DNA from 2 places in the Citricoccus sp. NR2 genome. Region 1 is predicted to be linked to the other one. Evidence: predicted binding sites of a transcription regulator. Region 1 holds the regulator's gene; the other holds the start of a gene.
The links. The regulator Rex, encoded in region 1, represses fermentation and respiration genes when NADH is low (regulators of the CRP and FNR family bind a similar motif). The targets are predictions, from matches to a motif close to CTTGTGAANNNNTTCACAAG.

Region 1 (11,944 bases):
ACAGGGTACGGCGCTGACGTAGGGCCAGCCCCGCCGCGAAGGTAATGGTGCCCACCCGGCCGGCGAACATCAGCAGGCTCAACACAATACGCCCGGCCGGTGGCAGATCCTCGGAGAGCCCCGTCGTCAGCCCGGCGGTGCCGAAGGCGCTCAGCGTCTCGAACATCACCCGATGCAGGGGCTCATGCGTCATCGCCAGCAGCACCATGGTGGCCACGAGAATCAGCGTGGCGGCGGCCATCACGACGGCGATCGCTACCCGAACGGTCGCGGCGTTAATAGTGCGGTGGTGGGAGGTGACCTCCTCGGCGCCGCGCGCCTCGGCAATAATCGCCAGCAGCAACACCGCCAGGGTGGTGACCTTGATCCCGCCGGCGGTGGATCCAGAGCCGCCACCCACAAACATCAGGGCGTCCATCAGCAGCAATGACTCGGGGTTCTGGTCGTTCATATCGTAGACGGAGAATCCGCCCGAACGGGTCATCGTAGAGGCGAAGAGGGCGAATTGCAACCGCTCACCGATGCTCATCTTCCCCAGGGTGTCTCGGTTGTCCCACTCGAACCAGCCCAGCAGCACCGCGCCCAACAGCAGCAGTGCCGCCGTCATCTCCAGGGTGATCTTGGTGTGCAGATTCAGCTTGCCGCGGTGCCACAGACACCGGTGCAACACCAACACCACGGGGAAGCCCAACGAGCCCACCATCACCCCGATCATCACCGCCCAGATGATCCATGGGTCATCCACATAAGCGCCGAAACCCTCCGGGTGCAGAGTAAAACCAGCGTTATTGAAAGCAGACACCGAGTAGAAAATGCCCTGCCAGAGCCCTTCGGCAAACGACCCGGTGGCGGCAATGAAGCGTGGCACCAACACCAGCGCCAGCAGGGCCTCGAAGGTCAGCGAGGTGATCACCACGGTGAGCAACAACTGCTTGACCTCGCCGAGCCGACCGGTGGTCATGCCCTCCTGGGTGACCAGGCGGGAGCGCAGTCCCAGCCGACGCGAGACAGCCAGGCCCAAGAGTCCACCCGTGGAGAGGATACCCAGCCCGCCGATCTGTATGCCGACGAGGATGATCGCCTGGCCCGCAAACGACCAATGCTCGGCCGTGTTAACCACGGTGAGCCCGGTGACCGATACCGCGGAAATTGCCGTAAACATCGCATCGACGAACGACGTCGACTGCCCCTCCTCGGCTGCCACCGGCAGCTTCAGCAGTGCCGTGAAGAACCCCATGATCACCATGAACGCCATCAGCGCGGCACGCGCCGGAGAGCCCGCGACGAACAGCACGCCGGAGTGGCGGGAGCGGGCGAGCGCACGGGCCACCCTCACCGGGCGATGGTGCAGGGAAGCGGCGAGTTGGGCGTTCGACGGGGAACCGGAACGCGCGCTGGAACGAGCCGGCCGAGCCGGACGGGAGGTGCGAGCGTGCATGACGCACCTATCTTCCTCCTTCTGTCCCGAATTTACCAGTCCCATGCCTCTCATCCCGAGACTTCACAGCCAGCCCGCACAACACGGTCACGGTGCTGTCTCAGAACGACGCGGAATCGCCGAATCCTCCGCGGGGATCTAGGCTGGCAAGTGATGCAACCCACAAACATGGAACCGGTGCCCACCGCGGTCATGTGGGATGAGTCGCTGCTGCGCTACCGTTTCAGCGAAACCCACCCGATGGCGCCGGTGCGACTGGAGCTCACCCACGCCCTGGCCAGCCACCTGGGCGTCTTCAACGCCCCCACGGTCACGGTGCTGACCCCGCCCATGGCCAGCGATGAGCAGCTCAGCGCTGTGCACGACGCCGGCTACATTCAACGGGTTCGCGAAGCCTCACAGCTTGATGCTGACGGGGAAGGGATGAGCGCCGAACGTCTCGAAGAAATCGGCCTCGGTACGGATGACTGTCCTGTGTTCTCCGATCTGCATTCCTCCTCCGCCCGCATTGCCGGGGGCTCCCTGGCGGCCGCCGAGGCACTGTGGTCGGGGGACTACCAGCATGTGGTGAATTTCGCCGGTGGCATGCACCACGCCCACCGCGAGAAGGCCAGCGGGTTCTGTATCTATAACGACGCCGCCCTGGCCATTCAGCGGATGCTCGATCTGGGCGCCGAACGCGTGGCCTATGTGGACCTGGATGCTCACCACGGCGACGGCGTGGAATCCATCTTCTGGGACGACCCGCGGGTGCTGACCGTGTCACTGCACGAAACCGGGGTTGCTCTCTTCCCGGGCACCGGCTTCGCCAACGACATCGGCGGCACCGGGGCCGAAGGCTCTGCGGTCAATGTCGCGCTGCCCGCCGGATCCAACGACGCCGCCTACCTGCGCGCCGTACACGCGGTGGTGCCGCAGCTACTGCGCGCTTTCTCCCCCGACGTCCTCGTCACCCAACACGGTTGTGATGGGCACGGTCGCGACCCGCTGGCGGACCTGCAGCTCTCCGTGGACGGTCAGCGCCAGCTGATGCTCGACGCCCGTGACTGGGCCTACGATTACGCCGGCGACCGGTGGCTGGCCCTGGGCGGCGGTGGATACAGCCCCTTCGACGTCGTGCCTCGGGCCTGGACCCACCTGATCGCCATCGCCGCCGGCCACCCGGTAGCCCGCGCCGAGCCGCTGCCCGATGCCTGGCTAGCCCTGGCCTCGCAGCGGTCCGGCATGGATCTCGACGAACTACCGGAGACCATGCACGACGCCGTCGACGTGTGGTGGCGCTCCTGGGAAGTCGGCTTTGACCCGGCCGATCCTACCGACCAGTCGGTGATGGCCACTCGAAAAGCTGTGTTTCCCTTGCACGGCCTGGACCCCTGGTTCGACTGAAGCGACGATATTCACATCAGTTTCAGACGAACACTTTGGTCTCAGCCGTTTTCTGGTTAGAATCGCACAGGAGGCGCCACGCCTGGTTCGGTTCACCACTGGCACGAAAGTGCGGGTGGAGCACTGATCCACTTCCCTCAGGCGGCACGGCAGACCCGCCATTCCCTCTCCGGAATGGTCTTCGGACCATCGAGAAGAGCGATGATGGTTCGTCAGGCCGCCACCGATACGTTGAGGGAAACCTGGAACAGCTGATCCGACACGACACAAGAAGGAGTCGAGCGTGGCCCCTGCTGGCAACTTCGCCGAAGCTAAATTCATGACGGTCAACGAGGTCGCGGAGATGATGCGCGTTTCTCGCATGACCGTATACCGGATGATCCATGCCGGTGAGCTTCCCGCCGTGCGTTTCGGTCGTTCCTACCGTGTCCCCGAGAATGCCGTTCAGGAGATTCTCTCCGCCGGGTACACCGAGGTCACCGGGACCGACGGCCGCGCCTAAAGGCGTGAGTCCAGAAGTCGCTCGGCCTCGTGCCAGCCGCGTCTCGGTTCGCTCTTCCCGCCGTGGAGCGGTAGGATGTACCGGAACGTTCAGACATTAGACAGGTTGTGCTGTGCTCGCATCCGCGTGATGTTCACACACAACGACGACAATCCGAAGGATTATCGATGGGTTCAGTCATCAAGAAGCGCCGCAAGCGCATGTCCAAGAAGAAGCACCGCAAGCAGCTGCGCAAGACTCGTCACCAGCGCCGCAACAAGAAGTAAGCTTCTTCTTCACGCTCAAGACTCTTCGAGCCGCCCGGTCATAGATCGGGCGGCTCGTCGCATTGACCCCCACCCTCAGGCACGGCAAAGGACCCTACATTGAGTGATTCCAGCCCCGACATCATGTTGTTCACCCGGCCCGAGTGTCATTTGTGCGCCGCCGCCCGAACCACCGTGGCCCGGGTCTGTGCCGAGCACGGGGTGGCCTGGCGCGAGGTCAGCACCACGGAGGAGCCAGCACTGGGGGAGCGGCACTCTGAGGAGATCCCGGTGTTGTTTATCGATGGCGTTCAGCGCGATTTCTGGTCAATCGACGCCGACCGCTTGGCCCGGCTCATCACCGCCGCCCGCACATCGCGGCAGGACCCCACCCCGTGATGAGCCGCCAGCGCGATGTCCCCGGGGCGATGAGTGCCGGCCCGCTCTCGCGCCGCGCCCTGGACCGGCTCCCCGTCTACCTACGCAGACTCAACGCCCTGGCGGCGGCCGGAACCGAGTATGTCTCTTCCACCGAGCTGGCCGCAGTAGCCGGTGCCAGCCGGGACCTGGTGCGTAAAGACCTCTCCGCTCTCGGTCAACTGGGACGACCCGGCAAGGGGTATCCGGTGGGGGTACTGGAAGCGGCGATCGAGCAGATTCTGGGCATCTCCACCCACCAACCGGTCATCCTGGTCGGTGCCGGGCACCTGGGCACCGCCCTGGTGCAATACGGTGGCTTCGCCGCCCGCGGTCTCGACGTCGTCAGCGTGCTCGACACCGACCCGCAACGGGTGGGACAGCCCTGCGGGGAGCTGACCATCGAGGATGCGTCCCGCTCCGCCGAGGTCATCGAGCGCACCGGCGCCCGCCTGGCGATCCTCACCGTGCCCGGCGAGGCTGCTCAGCTGGCTGCGGACGACTTGGTGCATTACGGCATCCGCGGCATTCTCAATTTCGCCCCCGTGGAGCTTGAAGTTCCCGAGGAGGTTTCCGTTCGCGTCGTCGACGTCTCAGCTGAGCTGCAGTTGTTAGCTTTCCACCACATCAGCGGGGAGGCTGGTTCCGCGCGTTGAACTTCTCCCAGGCCTTGTAGCGGAAGTATTCGTTCGCGGTGGCCGTGAAGGTCATGCCGATGCCGATGGCGCCCAGCAGAACGTAGACCGCCGAGATGCTGAACAGGCTCGGCAATGACAGCACTGCCAGTACAGTGCCGATGATCCGGGCGGCGTTGGAACCGTTGGCCACACCGCGGGCGATCACCCAGTAGACCAAGCCCAAGATGACGGCCATGATGACCATCACGAATCGCATGGGGGCGAGCATCGCATCGAGGCTCACGGTGGGGTCGATCTCGGCGAACATCTCCTGCAGCTGATCCCACTGATCCTGGGGCACGCCGAACCGAGGGAGGAAGGCGGTCACGATATTGACCACCGCATAGAGCACACCGGCTACCAGAATCAGCCGCGACGCCAACCGAACCCGGGGTGGCTGCGGCATGGTGTGCTGCGGCTGCTGCGGGTACGGGTACTGCTGCTGGGCGTACTGCTGCGGGTACCCGGGGTACTGCTGGCCCGGGGGCTGCGGCGGCGCACCGTACTCGGACCCGTGGCCAGACCCGTATTCGGCACCGGACTGCGCGCCGGACTGCTCATGCGGGGTGAACCGGCCGTATTGACGCGGCAGGGTGTTCGGTGTGGTCGGAGTCGCGGGGGGCTGCTCGCCGTCCGGGAGGCGCACCCCGTAGCGCGGCTGACCCTCGGCGTCTTCCCAACGACCGCCCTCGGCACGACCCTGTTGCGGATCTGCGGGGCCCTCGTCGCTGTCGTGGTCGTCGGGACGATCGGAATGCTGAGACACGATGCTGTACTCCTTGTGCCTTGTGGCGGACCGGGATGTTGCTTCCATTGTCCCCGGTAGAACCGGACAAAACCTGGACGTCGCGCGCGTCGCGTCATCTTCTGGAAGACTGGCAGGTATGACGACTGCCACCGTTCACCTTGTTCGCCACGGAGAAGTCCACAATCCCGACCGCGTCCTCTACGGGCGGCTGTCCGGATTCCACCTCTCGGAGCTGGGGTACCAGATGGCCGAAGAGCTCGCGGACTGGTTCGTTCAGCGCGCCGAACAGACCGGCTCCGCCCCGAGCATCCTCGTCGCCTCACCGCTCCTGCGCGCCCAGGAGACCATCGCCCCGCTGGCACAGCGGCTCCAGCTGCCGGTGCGGACCGACGATCGGGTCATTGAAGCAGCCAATGGTTTTGAAGGAATGTCCAACATCAAGCGCCAGCTGCGCCGCCCACAGAACTGGGGACTGCTGCTTAACCCCTTCCGCCCCTCCTGGGGCGAGCCCTACGCAGAGCAAGCAGCACGTGTGGCCGCTGCGGTGCATGATCTGCGCGATGAGCTGATCCGCAACCACGGCGACGGCGCGGAAGCCGTCATCGTGGCCCATCAGCTGCCGATCTGGGTCACCCGGCTCTCCGCGGAGGGCAAGAAGCTCTGGCACGACCCGCGCGACCGCGAATGCAGCCTGACTTCGGTCACGTCCCTGCACTGTGACGCCGGAGCCACCCGCCCGCGCGTGGAATATCAAGAACCCAACCGGCACCTGCTCGCCGACGCGATCGCCCTGCCCGGCGCCTGAGCCTCGGTTAGCAGAGAACAGCCACGTCATATTGCACTCAGCCGCGGTGGAGTCAGTTCACAGGATTCAGTCAGGTGAGGGGGGCGGCGATAGACTCGAGGACGGCCCGGCGGCCCGTGCGGCACGTCGTTGGTCGTCCCGATCCATCCCGATGAATGGGGCTTTCATGAACATATCCTCCCCGTCCGGTCGTCCGTCGCGTCGCCAGGTGCTGGCCGGTCTGACCGGTGTGTTCGCTCTGCCGGTGCTGGCCGCCTGCTCTTCGGAGGACCCGCTGGCCGACCAAGCCGGCAACGCCGACGGCAAGAACTACATTGCCGGTGACGGCTCGGTGCTCGAACTGGCCGTCGAGGACCGCCCGGAGCCCACGGACTTCACCGCGCCTCTGTTCTCGGGCGAAGAGATCACCGTCTCCGACTGGCGTGGCACGCCGGTGGTCTTGAACTTTTGGTACGCCGCCTGCGCCCCCTGCCGGGTGGAGGCCCCCGACTTGCAAGCCCTGAACGAGGAATTCGCCGATGAGGTGCAGTTCTACGGCGTCAACGTCCGCGACACCATCGGTACGGCGGAAGCCTTCGAGCGTAACTTCGGCATCACCTATCCCTCCTTTGAGGACCGCAACGGCAAGGTGCTGCTGGCCATGACCGATTACGTGCCCCCGCAGGCGGTGCCGACCACCATCGTGTTGGATCGCGCCGGTCGGGTCTCGGCCCGCGTGCTGGGTATTGCCGAGCACTCCACCCTGCGCTCGCTCATCCAGACCGTGGTCGCGGAGTCGGCGTGACCGATAACGTCTTCGCAGAGATCGCCCTCGACGGGTCTCTGCTGCTGGCCATCCCGGTCGCGGTGCTCGCCGGACTCGTCTCCTTCCTTTCGCCTTGCGTGCTCCCGTTGGTCCCCGGATACCTGGGCTACGTCACCGGGCTGAGCGGGGCGAACATAGCCGAGCAGAAGCGCGGCCGTATGGTCGCCGGCATGAGCCTGTTCGTGCTCGGCTTCACCGTGGTTTTCGTGCTCATCGGCCTGGTCTTCTCCCGGGTGGTCGTCTGGCTCCAATTCGAAGGCGCCTGGGTGTACCAGGTGCTCGGACTTGTCGTCATCCTGCTCGGCGTCGTCTTCATGGGCGGATTCTCCTGGTTCCAGCGCGACTCACGCCTGCACGTCCAACCCCGCGCCGGACTGTGGGGCGCACCCGTGCTGGGCATGATCTTCGGGCTCGGCTGGGCGCCCTGCATCGGGCCGACCATGTCCGCGGTGCTGTTGCTGTCCACCGCCGGCTCCCCCAGCCCCTGGCGCGGCGCGGTACTGGCGTTCGTCTACTGTCTGGGACTCGGCCTGCCCTTCATCCTGATCGCCATGGGCTTCAACAAGTCGATGGCCGCCCTGGGCTTTTTCCGCCGCCATCGGGTCGCCGTGATGCGCTTCGGCGGTGGGCTGTTGATCCTGCTCGGACTGCTGATGGTCTCCGGACTGTGGAACACCTGGGTGCTACAACTCCAGACCTGGTTCGCGAATGAAGTAAGGTTGCCGATTTGACCCCGCAGAAGCAGAAAAACGACGTCGAACTGCCCGCGCTCGGCTTCACCGGCACCCTGCGCTGGCTCTGGACCCAGCTGACCAGCATGCGCACCGCGCTGCTGCTGTTGTTGCTGCTCGCCGTGGCTGCCGTGCCCGGGTCGATCTTCCCGCAGCGTCGCGCCGGTGAAGCTGTGGTGGACCAGTGGATCGAAGACAACCCCACCGTGGGCCCGATCCTGGACGCGCTGCAGTTTTTCGACGTTTACAACTCCGTCTGGTTCTCGGCGATCTACCTGCTGCTGTTCATCTCCCTGGTCGGGTGCGTCTTCCCCCGCGGAGTCAAGCACTACCAGCAAATGCGCGCCGAACCGCCGCGCACCCCGCGCCGTCTGAGCCGCCTGCCCGAATACGGCAAGCTTGTGCTCGAAGACTCGGGTCCCGACCCCCATACTGCGGTGGACGAAGCCGCCACCATCCTGCGCAAGCGCGGCTACCGGGTCGCCGTGCGCGATGAGGACCAGCCCGCCAAGGGCCACACCGCCGCTTCGGTGGGCGCCGAGCGCGGCTACCTGCGCGAGATCGGCAACATCGTCTTCCATTTCTCGCTCATCGGCGTGCTCATCTTCATGGCCTACGGGTCGCTGATGAAGTACAACGGTCAGAAGATCATCGTCGAGGGCGAGGGATTCACCAACAACCTGGTCGCCTACGACTCGTTCACCCCCGGCAGCGCCTTCACCGAGGAACGCCTCACCCCGTTCTCGCTCCAGTTGGATGAGTTCCACGTCGAATACGATCGCGAATCGGAATCCCATTACGGCCAGCCCCTTGACTACGGGGCCACAATCCAGGTCCAGGAACCGGGCGAGGACCCCTACGAGACCGAGCTGCGGGTGAATGATCCACTGACCGTCGACGGCGTGCGCGTCTTCCTGGTCGGCAACGGCTACGCGCCGCACATCACCGTGCGCGACGGCAACGGCGACATCGCCCTGGACGGCACCATGATCGCCCAGGTCCAGGACGCACTGAACACTTCGCTGGCCGTCATCAAAGCTCCCGACGCCCGGCCCGATCAGCTCGGCTTTGTGGGCTTTTTCCTGCCCACCGCGGTCGAAGATGAAGACGGCGTGGCCTACTCGGCCGATCCAGACGCCCTCAACCCGGAACTGGGTCTGAACTCCTACTTCGGGGACCTCGGGCTCGACGACGGCACCCCTCACAATGTGTACGTCCTCGACACCGAGGGACTCACCGAACTGAACTCGCGCAACAACGAGAACGGCGGCATCACCTTGGGCCTAGGAGAGACTTACGAGCTGCCCGACGGCAAAGGCTCCATCACCTTCGACGGGCTCTCTCGTTACGTCGGTCTAGACCTCCACTACGATCCAGGCAAGTGGGGCGTGGGCTTCTTCGCGACCCTCTCGCTGTTCGCCCTGACCGTCTCCCTGTTCGTGCGCCGCCGCCGCGTGTGGGTGCGCGCCACCGACGTCGACGGTAACACCGTGGTCGAATACGGTTTGCTCGCCCGCGGCGAATCTTTCGGGCTGCGCGACGAGAACATCCGCTTGCGTCAGCGTTTCGACGCGGCCTGGCCCGTCATCCCACCCCAAGACCCAACCCCAGCAGAGTAAGCTCGGACGCACACCATCCGCGCCAGTCCATCACCGGAAGTGACGATGCAGAATACCCAGCCCATCAACGAAGTCCTCGCCAGCTACAGCGAGCTGTTCATGCTCATCGCTGCCCTGGTCTACACGGTCACGTTCTTCGTCTTCTCGTGGGACATGGCCCGCTCCTCGGCCTCAATCCGGCGCATGGAGGCCGAGCTCGAATCCGAGCACGCGGCACAGGTCGAACAAGCCTCGGCGCGGGTCTCCGAAAAGTCCCTGGTCACCGCGGGCGGCGGCACGGAGATCGACGTGGCCACGGGACAGACGAATGCTGACGCGCAGGTCCAGAACGAGCGAGCCGCCCGTGCGGCGGCCCGCCGCGAGCAGGAACTGGACTCCACCCTCGTCGATGAGGACATGGAGTACACCGGCACCGTGAAGCGCCCGGCCGCAAATGTCGCCGTGGCGCTGATGATTATCGGCATGCTGCTACACGCTTTCGCCGTGCTCGCCCGTGGTATCGCCTCCTCACGGGTGCCTTGGGCGAACCTCTATGAGTTCATGACCACTGGTGCACTGGTCATCGCCGTGGTGTACCTGGTGTTCCTGATCCGCAAGGACCTGCGCTTCGTGGGCACCTTCGTCTCCGGTGTGGTGCTGCTGATGATGATCGCAGCCACCATCGGTTTCCCCACCCCGGTGGGTAATGTGCAGCCGGCGCTGCAGTCCTGGTGGATCGTTACCCACGTTTCCGTCGCGGTGGCCGCCACCGGCCTGTTCTCGCTGACCTTCGCCATGAGCCTGCTTCAACTGTTCAAACAGCGTCAGGAAGCCGCGCAGAAAGCGGGTGTGCCCACCAAGTTCGCGTTCCTGCGGCTGGTACCGCCGTCTTTCGCCCTGGAGAACTGGTCGTACCGCATCAACGCCGTGTCATTCGTGATGTGGACCTTCACCGTGATCGCCGGCGCCATCTGGGCCGAGCAGGCCTGGGGTCGCTACTGGAACTGGGACGCCAAGGAAGTGTGGTCCTTCGTCATCTGGGTGGTCTATGCCGGCTATCTGCACGCCCGCGCTACCCGCGGCTGGACCGGCACCCGCGCCGCCTGGCTGAACATGGTCGGCTTCGGCTGCCTGGTGTTCAACTACACCATCGTGAACATATACTTCCCATCACTGCACTCCTACGCTGGACTCTGATCTAGCAGTCGCTCCAGGAACGTGGCGCAGTTGGGCTGTTGGGTCCTCTTCGCCAGAGGATCGCGTGTTGCCGCCACATCGTGGCGTGACGCGAGATGGTGGCGCTACGCATCACCGACGATGTTGGCGGATGCCTCGGCGGGTCTGTTTGCGATCGGGAGAGTGATTTCTGGTTCGTCATCAGGGAGATCGCCGAGACTGTAGAAGGCCGTGGCCGAATCATGCGACACCACACCAGAGTCGATGGGGTCAGCCAGCCGATCCTCAGCGAGGGCGGAGCGATCCAGCGATAGCTATGCGGCGACGAGGGGTGTGCGCTCATCGTGGGCCGCGGAACAACATAGATGCCCTGGCCGAGGCATACGTTCAGGACGAGGCGGGGCCTTCGCCGATGTCGTCGCGGCCGTTATTGTTGGGGCCGTCGTTCTGCTGGCCGCGGCGCAGTTCTTCTTCGCGCTTGCGGAGTTCCTGCTCGCGGCGGTTCAGTTCCTCGTCGCGGGCTTTCTGCCGACGCTGGGCATCGAGGCGGCGCAGAAAATCGGCGTCGTCGTCGGGTGAGGTCGGGCGCGGAGGAGTACCCCCGGACTGGCCCATGGTGTTGATGCCGCCGCGGGCGTTGCCGAAGACCAGCCACAGCACGCCGCCGATCAGCGGGATGAAGATGATCGCGATCATCCACATCGGCTTTGAAATGGCGCGAATCCGGTGCCGCGGCGTCTGGGCGCACTCGATGATCGAGTAGATCATCACACCGAGGGAGACGATCGCCAGCGGGATCAACAGTCGCATCATGGCATCTATTCTAGGAGGTTGAGCTGAGTGTTGCCGCCCTCACGACGCGCTATCCGCTCACAGCGGAGGCGACCGGTGTCCCCGGGCGGTAGACTGGGTGCACCATGCAGATCCTCAAATACGGGGCCGTGCGCCTCGCCATCTTCTTCGCCGTGTTTGCCCTGTGCGTCGTGTTGCGCACCGGTTGGCTCTGGGCCGCCGTCGTCGCCACTATTGTGTCCTTCGCGGTGAGCTACCTGGTGCTGAACCCGATGCGGATGCGCGCCAATCGCGAGCTGCAGAACGCCTGGGAGGGTCGTCGCGGGGCCGCCGGGAAGACCGAGAGCGAAGACGCCGACGTGGAGGACTCTTACACACAAGGCCGGTTCATGGACCCCGCCGAAATGCATGAGTTTACTCAGGGGTCAGAGCCGGAGTCAGCGCCGAGTCGGGACGACTCAGAGCAGCGTCGCCAGGGCGAATAGCAGCGCGTACATCAATCCGAGCATCCCGGTGGCCTTGAGCACCGGGATCAGCTCGTGCCGTTCCTTCGCCCGGATCATCGTCCGGGAGGGGTCGAATCCGGCCGCGAGGGTGGCTACCGCCACCGCCAAGAGCAAGGGA
Region 2 (11,944 bases), 1.4 Mb from region 1:
CTCGGGCGAATCGTCGTTTTCGCTGCGGGTGCGCCACAGCAGTCCACTCATCTGCGCCATTGCTCCTCCAGCATGTCTCCGCAGCACCCGTCAGGGCCCCCTCCGCGGGTGCTGTTCAAACCACTCTAGCCAGGTCCGTGACGCACGTCACTCAATGCCGGGCGAGGGTGCGACGACGTCGTCGACCACCGTCTCCCAGCGACGCCGTGCGGCGGAGCCGACCTCGGCAACCTGGGACTCCCAGACGGCGGCACTGAGGCCCCGGCTGGCCTCCGGGTAGAGGTAGCCGCGCACCACGAGGGTGCGCTCCCCACCCATGAGCAGGGTGCCGAACTCATAGACGGCGTCTGTCGTGCGCAGCATCACCGACCGCGAGGTGGCGTCCTGATCGGACAGCGAGTCGGTGGTGGCGATGACCGTGCCACGCAGCAGCTCGCCGCCTGGCTGTTCCGTGCCGCCTGCCCCGGACGGTGCTGGGTTGCTCACACCGCGTTCTTCTCCGACGACGGCTCCGACCAACCCGAGCGTCGTCACGATGTCGTCGTCGGGACCTCCGGCGCGCATCACCAGGGCCTGAGCCGCGTGGCGGTCGCCGAAGTGAGCGTGGAACTGCAGCAGGTTCAGCCAGGCGCCTTCCCATCCCTCCTGGGTGCCCAGGATGGCGTCCTTCCAGGTCGCCCCCTCGGCGCTGATACCGCTGCGCAGTGTGGCTCGGGTGACGGTGCCGTCCTCACCCACCGGAGTCAGCACGATCTCGGTCTCCCACGGCGGCACCGGCTGCTCCTCGCCCATCCAGTCGGCCTCGAGGTACCGATAGCGGCGGTGCGGCTCCCACTCGACGATGGTGCCGTGCGATGCGCCGAAGTCCCCGTGATGGGTGATGAGCGCTCCGCCCACGCGCCCGTCGATCTCCGCCTCGACGAACCAGCGCCGGTAACCGGGACCGGTGGCCACCGATTCCCAGACCGCTTCGGGGGTGGCCGGAAGATCCACGCTGACCTCCATGAAGCAGTGTTCGTCGTCAACGTCGATGTGGGTGCTGATGCTCTCCGCGGGGTCAGTCATGCGTCCAGCGTGGCACCGTGGGTCCACCGGGTCAATGGAACCGATGTCTTCGTCACGAACCCTCTGGTATTACCGCGCATGACCTCCGCCGGCCGAGAGCATGCTTTGGCCGGGCCGCCCCAATTACCGTAGCGTTCATCGCCCCCTACATGACCCTGACCGAAAGGAGCCAGCCGTGTCAGATCGTCTGCGCCAACTACAGGAAAAGTACCGCCCGCATTTCGAGAAGATCGCGGACGGCGCCTCCGAACGTGACGCCACGCGCGAGCTGCCCTACGAGCTGATCAAGCAGCTCATCGCCGATGGTTTCGGCGCGGTGCGCGTTCCGGTGGAGTACGGCGGTGCCGGTGCGACCCTGCCCGAGCTGTTCGAGCTGCTGACCGACCTGGCGACGGCGGATTCCAACATCACCCAGGCTCTGCGGGCGCACTTCGCGTTCGTGGAAGACCGCCTCGTGGCGGAACCCGGTCCGGCGCGGGACGCCTGGCTGCGCCGCTTTGTCGACGGCGATCTGGTGGGCAACGCCTGGACCGAGATCGGCGACGTCGCCCTGGGTGAAACGGCCACGAAGGTCTCCCCCACCGATGACCCGGACGTGTTCCGCGTCAACGGCCAGAAATATTACTCCACCGGGTCGATTTTCGCCGACTGGACCGACACCACCGCCCAGCGCACCGACACCGGCGACCAGGTGATCGCCGTCGTGAGCACCCACCAGGATGCGGTGGCTCGCTTCGATGACTGGGACGGCTTCGGCCAGCGCACCACCGGCACCGGCACCACCATCTTCACCGACGCCGAAGTCTCCGCCGAGAACGTCATCCTGTTCTCCACCCGGTTCAAGTACCAGACTGCTTTCTATCAGGTGGTGCTGCTGTCGGTGCTCGCTGGCACCGCGGCGGCGGCGGAGAAGGATTTCGGTGCCACCCTGGCTGCACGTCATCGTACGTTCAGCCACGGCAATGGTCCCGCTCCGCAGGATCCGCAGCTGCTGCAGGTGATCGGCGAGGTGTCCTCGGCGGCGTTTGCCGCACGCGCCACGGTCTACCGCACGGCTCAGGCTCTACAGGATGCGTACGACGCGGCCTTCGCGCTGCGGGAGGGAACCCTCACTCTGGAGGAGGAAGAGCGGGTCAATGACCACACCGAACTGGCGTCGGCTCAGGGACAGGTGGCGCTGACCGGCTACGTGACGAACGCGATCAGCCATGCTTTCGATGCGCTAGCGGCCTCGAGTTCTTCGACGTCGAAGAACTTGGACCGGCACTGGCGTAATGCCCGCACCGCCGGCTCACACAACCCGTGGGTGTTCAAGGCGAAGCAGATCGGCGATTTCGCGACCAACAGCACGGTGCCGTCTCGCATCTGGGCCGTCGGTTCCACGAAGTAATCCGACGCCAGATAGGCACGCCCCATGGCGCCAGTCTATTGTCGCTCTGGCCGCCAGTAGGTGTTGCGTCTCGGGACCTGGTCGGGGTCGATATACGGTGGCGCGGTGAACCAGGGCACGTCGTCGACGATCCGGATCTGCCAGTCTCCTCGGTCGGCTAACCGGTGGTCGTGGTGGCATAGCAGCACCCCGTTGGCCGTCGAGGTCGGTCCTTGATTCCGGGCTGGGTCGATGTGGTGGCTTTCGCACCACGGCGCCGGAGCCATGCATCCGGGGGCGGCACAGCCGCCGTCGCGGGCGACGAGGGCTTTGCGCAGGTGTTTGTCGAAGAATCGCTCACTGGTGCCCACATCCAGGATCTGCCCTGCCCCACCGAGGACGACGGGCAGGATCTCGGCTTCGCAGAGTAGGTGCCGGATCGCGGTGGGGCTGATGGGTCCGGTGTAGGAGCCCTGGCAGAGCTCGAAACGGGGCAGGGTCCCATCGGTGAGCCAGGCCGGGTCAAGGTTCTTCGGGGCGATGTCGGCCTGGTGCATCATCCGCAGCAGTAGCGGCAGGTCGAGGGTGACCAGCATCTGGGGCCGGGTCCCGCCCTGATCCGGGAGCGTGTTGTGCGGGACTTTCAATCCGGCGGTGAGGACGCCGATGAGGGCGTCGTGGGCTTTCTGGTCCCGGGTGCGCTCGTCCAGGTTGTCGACTGGGGTGCCTGTGGCATCCACCGCGTGGGTGGTTTCAGCACCCTCTGCAACGCTGGGATCGGCGCCTGCCTGGGTGCGAGTACCCGCGTCTGATGTGGTGGTGTCGCCGCTGTGGGAGCCAGGAGTCGCCCTGGGGTTGTTCATCGCGTGGACCAGGGTGCGGAAGAGTTCATCACCGGCCTGATCGGTGGCGCATTGCCAGATGTTGAGCTTGCCCCGGGTGCCGATGCGGCGTAGTCCCCGTTTTTTCTCAGCGATCGTGTCGTCGGGGGCTTCGCCATCGGGATTCACCTGGTTGCTGGTGCGTTCCTTCCATCCTGCGGCGTACGCGGCGAAGGCGTTGTCGTCGAACTCCCGAGCCTGTGTGACGAAGGTTTTCTCCCCGTCGTTGATGAGTTTTTTGACCTCGTCCGGGTCGGTGCTGACACTGCGGGCTTCTTCTTCCACCGCACCGAGGGCATCGATGATGGCCTGGACGGCGCGTGGGGTGATTTCGCCATCCACGGCGGCGTCGTGAACGTCGGGTCGCGGGGGTTCGGTGGTGGTGCCTGCGGCGTCGGTGAGGCTGGTGAGCGTGGTGTCGGGGTGGATCGCGGTGGCGGTCTGAATCCGGCGCCGGGCCACCCCGAACCCAACCTGGGTCTGGAAGCGGAGGTAGTCGGCGGCGTTTTTGTGCGTTACCCGGCCGGTGGGCAAGCCGAGCAGTTCCAGGCGCTGTTCGTGCAGCGGGAAGATCCGACCGACGATCCCGGCCAGGGCGGTCTCGACGTTCTCGCAGAGCCGCCCCAGGACGGCGGCCTGCTCGATCATGCTGGGCAGGGACGCGGCAGGGTCCTCGCAAATGATGGCGTCGGCGTCGTTGTTTCCCTGGGTGGTGTAGTGGCCGTGTTCGTTGGGCAGGAATGAGGTGCCCCAGTCCTGGCGGGTGTCCGCACCTTCGCGGTGGAACGGGCTGAACTCATCGTGGGCGTGAGCACTGGAGAGGCGGCGGCTGAGGGTGGTGAGCCCCTGGGTGAGCAGGATGGTCAGGTCGGCGGTGGAGAGGTCATCCAGGGCGTCGAGCAGGGGTAGCAAGGGGGATGAGACCACACTGGTCATGACCTGGCTCCCTCCGACGTCGGATCAAGTTCGGGTACGTTTGTTCTATAATTAAGTCTAGTACACGGATCCGATTAAGGGAATGGCTGATCTAAAATGTGGATAAGTCGGGTGAGCGAAAAATGGGCGTGTGGGAGTGCGCGGACTGGTGCGGGAGCTGGCCCCTCCACAGGGGTGCGACACACGTAGATAGCAACGGCGCCGGACCTCAGAAGAGATCCAGCGCCGCTCAGCGACTCTTGCAGGGTCAGGTGGTCATCGAGATGTCGAGGGGCTTATCAGGCGGGCGGACTCGAGTGAGGGTCCGGAACGCGCCTCGGCGTCGTCAGCCGCGATCTCGTCAGAGTCGGCCCCATCACGGCGCAATAGCGGCAGGGTGCCGGTTTCGGGAGAGCCGGCCGAGGTCGCGCGCACTCCGTCCTCCACCGTGGTGGCCAGCGGCTTCTGCTGCACAAACAGCAACAGCACCGCGGCGGCAATCATCAGCGGCAGGATGTAGAGGAAGATCGGCATCAGCGCCTCGTTGTAGCTCCCGACAATGACATCTTGCATCGCGTCCGGCAGCTGCTGCACCATCTCCGGCGTCAGGTTATTCACGGAGGACTCGCCGGCGGTAGCACCCGTCGACGCCATCCGCTCCGCCAGGATGTCCTGCAGGCGCGTAATGAACAGCGAGCCCACCACCGCGGAACCGAGCGTGGCCCCGACCTGGCGGAAGTAGTTGTTCGCCGCGGTCGCCGTACCCACCACGGACACCGGGAACGAGTTCTGCACGATCAGCACCATGATCTGCATGGACATACCCAGCCCCAGACCCATCACGCCGAGCGCGCCACAGAGCATCCAGATCGCGGAGTCGGCCTGCAACTGTGAGAGCAACACCAGCGACCCTGCCACCACGACGGTGCCCACCACCGGATACGTCTTGTAGTGCCCGGTGCGCGAAACCACCATGCCGGTGATCACCGACGTCAGCAACATGGTGCCCATCATCGGCACCATCAGCAGCCCGGCCTGCGCCGCACCCACACCCGTCACCATCTGAATGTAGGTGGGCATGTAGCCCAACGCGCCAAACATCGCCACACCGGTAATCAGCCCGGCCACGGTGGTCAGGGTGAAGTTACGGTCGGCAAAGAAGCTCAACGGGATCACGGGCTCGACTGCCTTCGCCTCGACGACGACGAACAGCACCGCCAGCACGGCGGCCGCCACGAACAACCCGATGATCAACGGGGAACCCCACTCGTATTCGCTGCCACCCCAAGTGCTGGCCAGCACCAGCGCGGTGGTGGCCGCGGCGATCAGGGCCATGCCCAGGTAGTCCAGGCGCGGGCGGTCGGCGCCCAGCTTCTTCGGGGCGGGCAAGAACAGCGCGACGGCGAGCATGGCCAGCACACCGAAGGGCAGGTTAATCCAGAACGCCCAGCGCCAGCCCGGACCCTCGGTCAGCCAGCCGCCGAGCAGGGGTCCGGCCACCGAGGACACGGCAAACGCCGCACCCATGATCCCCATGTATTTACCGCGCTGCCGCGCCGGCACGACGTCGGCAATAGCAGCCTGCGAGAGGATCATCAGGCCGCCGCCACCCAGTCCCTGGATGACGCGCGAAACGATCAGCACCTCAATGCTGGAGGCCAGCGCCCCGGTGATCGATCCGATCATGAACAGCCCGATGGCGACCAAAATCACCGGGCGGCGACCGAACACATCGGAAATGCGCCCATACACCGGCATGGTGATGGTGGAGGCGAGAATGAACGAGGTGATCACCCACGACATGTGGTTCACCCCGTTCAGGTCACCCACGATGGTGGGCAGGGCGGTGGCCAGCACGGTTTGATTGAGCGAGGCCATCAGCATGGTGAGCAGTAGCCCCACGAAGAGCAGGACCAGGGATTGCTGCGATTTCCGCTGCGGATTCTGCTGCGGTTTCTTCGGTGACGTCGCAGCGGCGTCGACAGGTGTCACGGTCACAGTACTTCCTTGAGCGTGGTCGAAAAGAGCTCGACGGCGTCTACGAGGGCCGGAGAGTCCGGATCGATCATCGAGTCGGGATTCTTGGCGTAGGCGAAACGCAGTGCGGTTCCGGCGATCATCACCATCGCGTGCGCGACGTCGGGGGTGGTGCGCGGTTCGCCGTCCTGGTGGGCTAGATGCTCTACGAGCACCTCGGAGATGACGTCTTCGGCGCGCACCGCGTAACGCTTCAGGGTGTGCGAGAGCGACGGCGCCAGCCCGGCGAGGCTCATCAGGTCCTGGCGGGTCTCACCGCCCACCCGGGACGACGACATCACCGACATCAGCAGCCGCACCACCGGCCCGAGGGCGCGCTCGACGGCGATTTCTTCCAGGAACTTCTCCAGTACCTGCGGCGGCACCGAGGGCTCGAGCACGCCGAGGATCGCCTCGTCCTTGGTGGCGTAGTAGTTGAAGAAGGTCCGGCGCGACACCCCGGCCGCGTCCGAAATGGAGGTAATCGTGGCAGCTTCGTACCCCTGCTCCGTCACCTGGGCGACGGCGGCCTCATGGAGGGCCAGCAGGGTCGCCTGGCGCTGTTGTTCGCGCCTACCCACAGTGGATTCGGCAGCGAGCTCAGGGCCAGTGTCAGGAATAGAGACGTCACTTTTTTGCACCAGTGCAGTTTATGCACTGGTGCAAAGTTTTGCAAGTCGGGAGGGTTAGCGCGCTCCGTAGGCCGGTTCGTGGCGCTTGACCAGGGCCATCACCCACATGGTGACCGGGGAGAACACGATCTCCACCACAGATTTGAAGACGAATCCGACCACCACGTAGTTCACGAACTGCCCCATGGTTTCGATGCCGATCACCTGGGCGGCGATGGCGCAGAACACCAGGGTGTCCAGGAATTCGCCCACCAGCGTGGAGGCAGCGATGCGCCCAAACAACAGCCGCTCACCGTTGCGGCGCTTCATCCGGGTCATCACCCAGGCATTCGAAAGCTGGCCCACGAGGAACCCGAGCAGCGAGGCGCCCACAATCATCCACACTGGACCCAGGGTGCGCTCGAGGGCTTCCTGTCCGTCGTACCAGGAGGCGCCAGGGAGCACGATGATGATCCAGTAGCACAGGGCCGCGAACGCGGAGAGGGCGAAGGTGGTGATGATGGCCCTGCGCGAGGCGCGGAAACCGTAGACCTCGGAGACGACGTCGCCGATGATGTAGGCCAGCGGGAAGAGGAAGAAGCCGCCGTCGGTGATGATGGGCCCGAACTCCACCCCCTTGGCCGCTCCGATGTTGGAGAGGATGAGCACCACGGCCATCAGTGACATGAAGATGGCGTAGAGGCCTCGTCCGGTGGGTGCGTAATGTGCGGGTGCGGCAGTTTCGGGCACAGTCATTCCTTGTGAACGCGACGAAAATCGCTGATGAGCAACGTGATGGGTCTCGACGACGACGGTGTCACTGCCTCTCCGGCCCGTGCGCGCCTGCTGCCCCAGGCGGCGTCGAATCACCGATATTGTGTCACACCTGCCGTCACCCCGTGGTCACACCTGCCGTCACTGCTGCTGGCCGGGCGTCCCCACCGTGTAGCTGCGCTCGACCGGGGTGGCGTTAACCTCCCAGTCACCGATGATCCGGGCGCGGTAGATCAGCGGGTTGTGGCTGGCCAGCACCCGGGCGTTGCGCCAGTGCCGGTCCAGCCCGCGCGAGGCCGACGCTGCCGAAGCCCCGCCCACCTCGAAGATCGCGGTCGCCGTGGCAAGTACCGCCGGGGCGATCACCTGCTGCGCTTGGTAGACGGAGAGGTAGAGCCGGTCGACGTCGATTTCCGGGAGGATCCGCCCGTCCGACTCGGCCTGCAGCTGGCGGGCCAGCTCCGGCAGAATCGCCGCAAACGCAGCGCGGGCGCCGAAGATCTGCGACGACGCTTGGCCCACCACGTGCAGCACCTGCGGGTCCTGCCCGGGCAGCTCGGCGGCACCATGGGAGAACCCGCGGGTCCGCGAGCGCACGTAGCCGGCGCCCTCCTCCACCACCGCCTGGCCGATGCCGGTCAGCACAGCCAGGTGCACGTACTGGGCGAGCGCCTGTCCGAACGCCACGCGGCCGCCGGAATCGGGGCCGTCCCCGGGCGGGGCGATATCGGCGTGCGGCACCGGGGTGGAGGCGAAACGGGTGGTCCCGGAGGCGGTGAGTTGCTGGCCGAAGCCGTCCCAGTCGTCGACGATTGTGATGCCCGGCGCGGTACTCGGCACGGCCGCGCTCACGGGCTGTCCGTCGTCGTCGGTGGCAGAGACGAGGATCCAGTCAGCATACGCAGCCCCGGTGGAGTAGAACTTCTCTCCGGTGAGCACTCGTACGGGGTGGCCCTCGGCGTCGCGCCGTTCGGTGGTGTGCAGCCGCGTGACGGTCTGCCCACGCACGTTGCCGCGCTCGGTGAGGGCGTTGCCCACGATGGCGCCCTCGCCGATCCGGCGCAGCCACCGGTCCCGAAATTCCGGCGTGGCCGGGTCATCTGCAGGACGGGACAACACGTCTTCCACGTGCAGCCAGTGTGCCCGCAGTGCCTGTGCCAGGTTGGAATCGGCCCGGCCCAGGGCCACCAGAAACCAGGAGGCCTCCTCGAAGCTCAGCCCGGCCCCGCCGTACTCTTCCGGCACGCGCAGGGTGGTGTAGCCGGCGTCGCGCAGGGCGTGCACCGCGTCGCGGTCCAGCTCCCCGGCGGCTTCCCTGCTCACGGCGGTGGCCGCGATCTGGTCGAACACCGGTGCCAGCTTCTGATGCGCGGCCCGGACTCGGTCGGGCTGTGTTCCCAGCTCACGCGTCGTTGTCATCAGATGCCCTCTGCGAACTGTACCGGCGTCGCAACAGCACCAGCCTCAACGCCCGCTTCACCCGCTTCACCGGCACCCGCCGCAGCCGGATCGGAGTTCCGTGCTGTCGAGTGGTGCGGCGGCAGCACCCCGTTAATCCGGTAGTTCCCCACCGCCTGGGTGCGGTAGATCAGCGGGGTGTGGCTGGCGATGGCGCGCGCGTTGAGCCAGTGCAGGTGCAGCTGCTTGGCCGCATCCGTGGCGGAGGCGCCGCCGGCCTCAAAGATCTGCCCGGTGGCATCCAGAATCAACTCCGACACCACCAGCGACGCCTCCGAGAGTGCAATGTTCGCCCGGGCGTGCGCCTCCAGGAACACCGGATCCTCCAGGTCGGTGTGCCCGCGAGTGGCCCGGTACGATTCCTCCACCACCTCGGCCGCCCCGCGCACGATCTGCCGCGCCGATGCCACTTTCGCCGACACCGCCCCGATCACCTGGTGCACCAGCGGATCCTGGGCGGGCGTCTCCGCCGTCGCGTGATCGTAGGTCCGACGCCGCTTCTGCACGAACCGGGTGATCTCGCGCAGTGCTGCCGCACCAATCCCGGCTTGAGTGGCGGTCAGTACGATCCACAGCACCGTGTAGGCCAGCACCCCGGTGGGCACGTTGAATTCCTGCAACCGGTCGGCCTGCACCGGAACCCCGCGGAACGTGGTGGTGCCGGATGCGGTGAGCCGCTGGCCGAACCCGTTCCAGTCATCCACCCGTTGTACCCCGCGATCATGCGCATCCACGACGACGAACAGCGGGCCCTCGTCCTCGCGCCCGGGACGCGTGGCCGACACCAGCAGGTAGTCGGCGAACAGCGCGCCGGTGGAGTAGAACTTGTCGCCGGAGATCTCCCCGATCTGGCTCGTGCCGGTGGCCACCGCTGACTGCGAGGTGTCGGCGTCGACGTCGGAAAACAGCACCGGCGCCTTGCCTGCCGTCGGCGGCAACTCCACCAGCGCGTTGCCGAAGATCTTGCCCGCGGCCACCTCGGCCAGCCACCATTGAGACACCGAGCCCTGGGACTCGTTCTCGTGCTGTTCGGTGAACATGAAGTGCCCGTGCAGCGCCTGCGGCAGGTTGGAGTCCGCTGCCGCCAGCTCGATCAACAGCTCCGCCAGCTGCTGCAGGCTCGCCCCGATTCCGCCGTACTCCCGACCCAGCCGCACCCGGGTGAACCCGGAATCGCGCAGCAGCTCGATGGCGTCGAAAGCCAGCTCATGGTCCAGTTCCCGTTGCTGCGCCCCGGCCCGGATCAGGGCGAATACCGGATTGAAGTGCTGGGCCAGCTGCTCGCTGGTGGGCCCGTGCTCGGCGGTGGCTTCTTTCAACTGGGCAAACGTCGACGTCGACATGGGGAGGGTCCTTTCCTACGTACTTGCCCGGGACGGTCGTACCGCGGGCCGAATCCTCACCTGGAGCACCCCACTACGGCGAGAGGGTTGCCGTCCGGTCAGCCAGGGCTTCGCACCGGATCTCGTGATTCTCTGGTCCCGAACCTAGCCAGGCCCGCGCGACGTCGACAACCTTTTCGGCCCAGATCGTGCACGCTGGGACACATTCCGTCACCCTCGCGGCTTCAGCTGTTCCCGGCGTCGCGGCACACACCCTAAGCTGAGACCATGACTTTCTCGGAGATCGCCACCACCGCCGCCGTGTCCGCTTTCAGCCTCGTTGACCCTCGAGATCTCGACGACGAAACCCGCCGCTACTACCAGGCCGGATCGGCCCTCACCTCGGTGCTCGCACTCAGCACCAGCAACCCCACCCTGCGCTCCACGCCAGCCCTGCTACGTTGGGGCATCAAGGCCGGAGCCGGCGCCGTCGGCTGGTGGGCCGCCGATGGCCGCTTCGATCACTGGGACACCGCCGTGCACGAATGGATCGAGTCCAAGGGCTCGGCGCACCCACGTTGGTGGATCGCCGCCGGGGCCGCCGCCACCATGGTCGGCACCTTCGCCCTGGACCGCGCGCTCAGCCGCTGGGAATCCCGCGCGGCTTGGGAACGCGAGCTCGAGGAGACCAAGGAAGAAGACCTTTTCGAACCGCTGCATCCGCGCGTCCGCGAGGTCCTGGAACTGCTGGCCCCCGAGGAACTGATCCAGTCCGAAGACGTCCAGGAACAAATCAAGTCAGCCACGCAGCTCGCTTTCGAGCCCACCTATGACAGCGTGGTGTTCCACGTGCCGGAGGAATCGACCCGGCTCGTCCCGTTCCAGCAGACTTGGTGCGTGGCCGGGGTGTTCCAGCGCAATGGGGTGGAGCATGAGATCCGGTTGATGATCAACGACGGACTGCTGGGCGAACTCGTCATCTACGCCGAAGACGACGCCGAGGTCGCGTTCTCCAGCCTGAACGAGTGGCCCGCGCCGAGCGAGATCACCCTGATGATCGAGTCCCCCACCCCGGTGTCCTGACCTCTCGACGAATCCCCTCCGGCTCAAGTGGACAACCATGCGGTCGACCGTCTTCGGCGACAGACCCGGCTGGCGTGCAATCAACTCGAGCTAGGCCAGATCACGCCCCAGCCGTTGCACGAAGTAGTGTGGCACCACCGAGCGTAGAAGCATGAGCACGCGGCGTGCCGCCTATTTCTGGCAGGATGACTTTTACTTCGAAGAACCCCTCAACGAAACCATGGCCGCGTTCACCGACTGGCAGACGCGACCATGGTCATCGAGAAGTAAGTGGCCCGATCTAGAAGGACATCAAAGGTTCTCGAGAATTCGTCGGGTCGTCGTCCGCAGCGAATCAGCGAACTGGTAGATGTCAACCAACCCGTCGATAGGGTGACGGGTTTCGCGCCGCTCCTCATCGAACGTACCAATGTACTTTTGCGACCGGTTGAAGTGGAGACGCGCAATCGA

Region 2: the regulator Rex is predicted to act here: its motif matches at 7,616-7,635, upstream of O1A05_RS00680 (queuosine precursor transporter).

The regions. Positions count from the first base shown of each region.
Region 1 is NZ_CP115154.1:1,546,439-1,558,382, forward strand. Features, by position in the region: gene O1A05_RS07270 (TrkH family potassium uptake protein) at 1-1,438, opposite strand, end outside; gene O1A05_RS07275 (acetoin utilization protein AcuC) at 1,592-2,824, shown strand; gene O1A05_RS07280 (helix-turn-helix domain-containing protein) at 3,108-3,326, shown strand; gene O1A05_RS07285 (30S ribosomal protein bS22) at 3,494-3,592, shown strand; gene O1A05_RS07290 (glutaredoxin family protein) at 3,692-3,970, shown strand; gene O1A05_RS07295 (redox-sensing transcriptional repressor Rex) at 3,970-4,644, shown strand; gene O1A05_RS07300 (hypothetical protein) at 4,616-5,431, opposite strand; gene O1A05_RS07305 (histidine phosphatase family protein) at 5,550-6,218, shown strand; gene O1A05_RS07310 (TlpA family protein disulfide reductase) at 6,385-7,002, shown strand; gene O1A05_RS07315 (cytochrome c biogenesis CcdA family protein) at 6,999-7,754, shown strand; gene resB (cytochrome c biogenesis protein ResB) at 7,751-9,373, shown strand; gene ccsB (c-type cytochrome biogenesis protein CcsB) at 9,419-10,549, shown strand; gene O1A05_RS07330 (PLD nuclease N-terminal domain-containing protein) at 10,916-11,341, opposite strand; gene O1A05_RS07335 (DUF4229 domain-containing protein) at 11,446-11,805, shown strand; gene O1A05_RS07340 (1,4-dihydroxy-2-naphthoate polyprenyltransferase) at 11,779-11,944, opposite strand, start outside.
Region 2 is NZ_CP115154.1:137,813-149,756, forward strand. Features, by position in the region: gene O1A05_RS00650 (GNAT family N-acetyltransferase) at 1-51, opposite strand, end outside; gene O1A05_RS00655 (SRPBCC family protein) at 148-1,065, opposite strand; gene O1A05_RS00660 (acyl-CoA dehydrogenase family protein) at 1,241-2,455, shown strand; gene O1A05_RS00665 (HNH endonuclease signature motif containing protein) at 2,491-4,251, opposite strand; gene O1A05_RS00670 (MDR family MFS transporter) at 4,507-6,228, opposite strand; gene O1A05_RS00675 (TetR/AcrR family transcriptional regulator) at 6,225-6,887, opposite strand; gene O1A05_RS00680 (queuosine precursor transporter) at 6,933-7,613, opposite strand; gene O1A05_RS00685 (acyl-CoA dehydrogenase family protein) at 7,773-9,050, opposite strand; gene O1A05_RS00690 (monooxygenase) at 9,050-10,432, opposite strand; SAM riboswitch class IV at 10,447-10,562, opposite strand; gene O1A05_RS00695 (hypothetical protein) at 10,700-11,494, shown strand; gene O1A05_RS00700 (type I restriction endonuclease) at 11,786-11,944, opposite strand, start outside.